Regions from separate parts of the Bradyrhizobium sp. USDA 4461 genome, predicted to be linked through region 2. Evidence: predicted binding sites of a transcription regulator. Region 2 holds the regulator's gene; the other holds the start of a gene.
The links. The regulator LexA, encoded in region 2, represses DNA repair genes until DNA is damaged. The targets are predictions, from matches to a motif close to TGTTCNNNNTGTGTTCNG.
Positions count from the first base shown of each region.

Region 1: a site for LexA is predicted at 816-833, ahead of ACVINW_RS04195 (ribonuclease T2 family protein). Genes of this name have one in related genera too.

Region 1 covers NZ_JBSRXM010000001.1:879,725-881,907, forward strand. The annotation lists gene ACVINW_RS04185 (hypothetical protein) at 1-117, opposite strand, end outside; gene ACVINW_RS04190 (hypothetical protein) at 285-761, shown strand; gene ACVINW_RS04195 (ribonuclease T2 family protein) at 879-1,565, shown strand; gene ACVINW_RS04200 (23S rRNA (adenine(2030)-N(6))-methyltransferase RlmJ) at 1,737-2,183, shown strand, end outside.
Region 2 covers NZ_JBSRXM010000001.1:6,410,293-6,412,475, reverse strand. The annotation lists gene ACVINW_RS30140 (molybdopterin molybdotransferase MoeA) at 1-751, shown strand, start outside; gene lexA (transcriptional repressor LexA) at 995-1,699, shown strand; gene ACVINW_RS30130 (hypothetical protein) at 1,976-2,183, shown strand, end outside.

The DNA.
Region 1 (2,183 bases), 5.5 Mb from region 2:
ACCGCCGGTATCATTGCCCTTGAACGGCGGCACCGGCTGCAGCCAATCGGCTTGCGCCGGACCAACGGCCAGCATCCCGCTAACGGCAACCAGGCACGCGGCCAATTTCGTTCGCATCGCAGACTCCATTTCGCTTGAGGCCCAACATAGAGTGCGCCGGCGACCGTGAAAAGAACGAGCCGGCAGCCGGAAGTGGACTTCTCGACAGGTGTTGCCGCGCTGCACTTGACCTCGCCGGGGCTTCGCGGCACCGTCCGCCGCATCGGATAATCGGGTGGATTCCCATGCGCAACCTGTTCAACTCCCGCAACAAACTAGGCCGCACGCTTGGCCTCGGCGCCGCACTCGTGGCCGGCACGCTGGCTTTCGGGGGCACGGCGCAGGCCGCCAATCCGTTCGAACTGAATTTCTGGCTGTCGGGCCCGCGCTATGACGGCAATGTCGCCCCCTGCGAAAAGGCCCTGGCGACCATCAGCGATCAATTCCACGAGAAGGAAGCCACCTTCTGGAATTCGCCGCTGGTCATCACCGGCTTCAGCCGGATCCACGAAACCGCCTTCCGCCCCTGGCAGTCCGACAATATCCCGCGCCGCTATTGCTCGGGCGATGCGCTGCTGAGCGACGGCAAGGTGCGCAAGGTGCACTATTCGATCATCGAGGACGGCGGCTTTGCCGGCATCGACCAGGGCGTCGAATGGTGTGTCGCCGGGCTCGACCGCAACTGGGCCTACAACCCGTCGTGCAAGGCCGCCCGGCCCTGATAGCCCGACCAGATTGCTGAAACAGAAGCCGCCGCCATCAAAGCCGGCGGCTTTTGTTCTTGAAATGTTCCAAATGCCTGTTAGGCTGCGGGACGATCGCGTGAGGGGGAGCGTTTGATGCCTCGGTTGGACACAATTTCCCGATTCCTGATTTCCGCTGTCGTTGCTCTCTGTGGCGCGGTTGGGGCTTCGGCCCAGGATCGCCGCCAGAACGCGCCCGGCGAATTCGATTTCTATGTGCTGTCGCTGTCATGGTCGCCTTCGTTCTGCGAGGCGGCGAGCGAGCGGGGCAACAATGGCCGCGGGACCCAGGCACAGTGTGGCGGCCGGCCCTACTCCTTCGTGGTGCACGGGCTGTGGCCGCAATATGAACGTGGCTTCCCGGAATACTGCCAGCGGCCCTCGCCGCGGCTGGCCCGCAACATCATGACCTCGATGCTCGACCTGATGCCGGCGCCCGGGCTGATCTACAACGAGTGGGACAAGCACGGCACCTGCTCCGGCCTCGGCGAGCGCGCCTATTTCGAAGCGATCCGCAAGGCCCGCGCCGCGGTGAAGATCCCCGAGGAATTCCTGCAATTGACGGAACCGAAGACGATCGCGCCCGACGAGTTGGAGACGGCCTTCATCAAGGCCAATCCCGGACTCAGCAACTCCGCGATCTCGGTGACCTGCGACAGCCGGCGCCTCAGCGAGGTGCGGATCTGCCTCAGCAAGGATCTGCAATTCCGCTCCTGCGAGGAAATCGATCGCCGCGCCTGCCGCCGCGATCAGGTGCTGATGCCGCCGGTGCGCGGCGGCTGATCCCTCCCCGTCATGGCCGGGCGGAGGCGCGCCGCGCAGCGTCCGCGCTGACTGTTCCGGCCATTCTCGCCCTCGCGAATCCGGCAAGATCAGGCGTCGATGCCCGCGACAAGCCCGGGCATGACGAAGTACAACATGCGCATCCCTCTCGGAGCGCAGCGCGATAACCGCATGAACTACCGCCACGCCTTTCATGCCGGCAACTTTGCCGATGTTATCAAGCACATCGTGCTGGTGCGGATGCTGACCTATCTGCAGGAGAAGCAGGCGCCGTTCCGTGTCATCGACAGCCATGCCGGCGCCGGCCTCTATGACCTGACATCGAGCGAAGCCGAGCGCGGCGGCGAATGGCTCAGCGGCATCGCGCGGTTGATGCAGGCGCGACTCTCCGACAAGGCGCTGCCGTTGATCGCGCCCTATCTCGACATCGTCAGGGCATTCAATCCGCGCGGCGAGTTGAAAGCCTATCCCGGCTCGCCGCTGATCGCGCGGGCGCTGCTGCGCCCTCAGGATCGTCTCACGGCCTGCGAGATCGAACCGACCGCACGCAAGCAACTGATCGACGCGTTGCGGCGTGATGCGCAGGCGCGCGTCGTCGATCTCGACGGCTGGACCGCG
Region 2 (2,183 bases):
CCGCGCGCTGTCGCTGGCCGCCGCCATGAACCATCCGGAAGTCGCCGTGCATCGCCGGCCGAAGGTCGCGGTGCTGGCGACCGGCGACGAGCTGGTGATGCCGGGCTCGCAGCCCGGACCCGGCCAGATCGTCTATTCCAACGGCTATGCGCTGCGGGCGCTGGCGCGTGCCGAAGGCGCCGAGACCATCGATCTCGGGATTGCCGCCGATACGGTTGAGGCCACCACGGCCGGCATCCGCCGGGCCCGCGACACCGGAGCCGACATCCTGATCACGACCGGCGGCGCCTCGGTCGGTGACCACGACCTGGTCAAGCGGTCGCTGGAGGCCGAGGGCGTCGCGATGGCGTTCTGGCGGATCGCGATGCGGCCCGGCAAGCCGATGATGCATGGCCGGCTCGGGGCGATGCGGGTGATCGGCCTGCCCGGCAATCCGGTGTCGTCCTATGTCTGCGCCTTCCTGTTTCTGGTGCCGTTGATTCGGGCGCTGAGCGGCCGAAAAGCGATTCATCATCGCCGCGCGACCGCTTTGCTCGGCCGCGACCTCGCTGCCAACGACCAGCGCGAGGACTATCTGCGCGCGCGTCTCGAGACGCGCGACGACGGCACGCTGATCGCAACGCCCGTGATGCAGCAGGATTCTTCGCTGCTCGGGAATCTCGCTGCGGCACGGGCACTTCTCGTGCGTCCGCCGTTTGCGCCGGCCGCCGTCGCCGGCAGCGAATGCGAGATCCTGATGCTGCCCGAATAGGGTTTTCTCACCGCGGCGATTGTGCGCCGCCGGGCGTGTTCACCGGAAATTAAGTGGTTGCGGAACACATATCGAACATATAGTGTCCGTTCATGATTTGTTTCGAGTACTGGTGTCTACAATCGGGAGGCCGCCCAGGAGCGCTTGCAGCAAGCACCATGCTCCCTTGGTCAGGCCCGGTCTGCAGATCCCACCGAAGAGTCTCGGAATCGAACGACGCTATCAACCGGGGGAATACTCGAGATGCTCACGCGCAAACAGTACGAACTTCTGCGTTTCATCAATGAACGTCTGAAAGAGGCCGGCGTCCCGCCCTCCTTCGACGAGATGAAGGATGCGCTCGACCTGCGCTCGAAGTCCGGTATCCACCGCCTGATCACTGCGCTGGAGGAGCGCGGCTTCATCCGCCGCCTGCCCAACCGCGCCCGCGCCATCGAAGTCATCAAGCTGCCCGAGCTGTCGGCCGGCGGCGGCAACGGCCGACGCGGCTTCACCCCGAGCGTCATCGAAGGCACCCTCGGCAAGCGCACCTCTACACCGCCGATCGCCGAGGATGACGGCAATCGACCGGTCGCGGTCCCGGTCATGGGCCGGATCGCTGCCGGTACGCCGATCGAGGCGCTGCAGACCCGCAGCCACACCATCAGCGTGCCGCCCGACATGCTCGGCTCCGGCGAGCATTATGCGCTGGAGGTGCGCGGCGACTCGATGGTCGATGCCGGCATTCTCGACGGCGACATGGCGCTGATCCAGCGCAACGACGTCGCCAACACCGGCGACATCGTGGTGGCGCTGATCGACGAGGAGGAAGCGACCCTGAAGCGCTTCCGCCGCCGCGGCGCTTCGATCGCGCTGGAGCCGGCCAACACCGCCTATGAAGTGCGCATCCTGCCGCCGAACCGGGTCCGCATCCAGGGCAAGCTGATCGGGCTCTATCGCAAGTACTGAATTGCAAATAGTTGCGGCGGCGAGGCAAATACTTGCGGCGGCGAGGAACGAGCGACAGATCGGATCGTTCCTTGGAAGATAGCGCGGCATGCGGCCTGCTCGATGCGCTCCGATACCTCTCACGCAGTGTCGCGTGTTTGTGATTGAGGCGGTCTCGGGCGAGTCGTACAATCGCCCAGAAACGAGCTGACACTCGTTCGCTATCGTCCACTCTGGTAGAGGCCCTATGCCTCAAGGAGAGGCACGGGTCGCTACCTCCATTTGAGGAGCCATCCGATGTGTGACTATAGTCTGCACGCCGTGGCATCGCGCCCCGCCATTGTCGGAGAGACGCTGATCACCACGACCTTCCGCGGCACGTCGACCCGCGGCTTTGCGTCGGAGAACGATCCGACTGTCGCGGTCTGCATGCTGCCGGGCACCGAGCTCGCTTTCGCCGAGAACGTTCGCTACGACAGCCGCTGGATCTGGACCAAGACGCTGA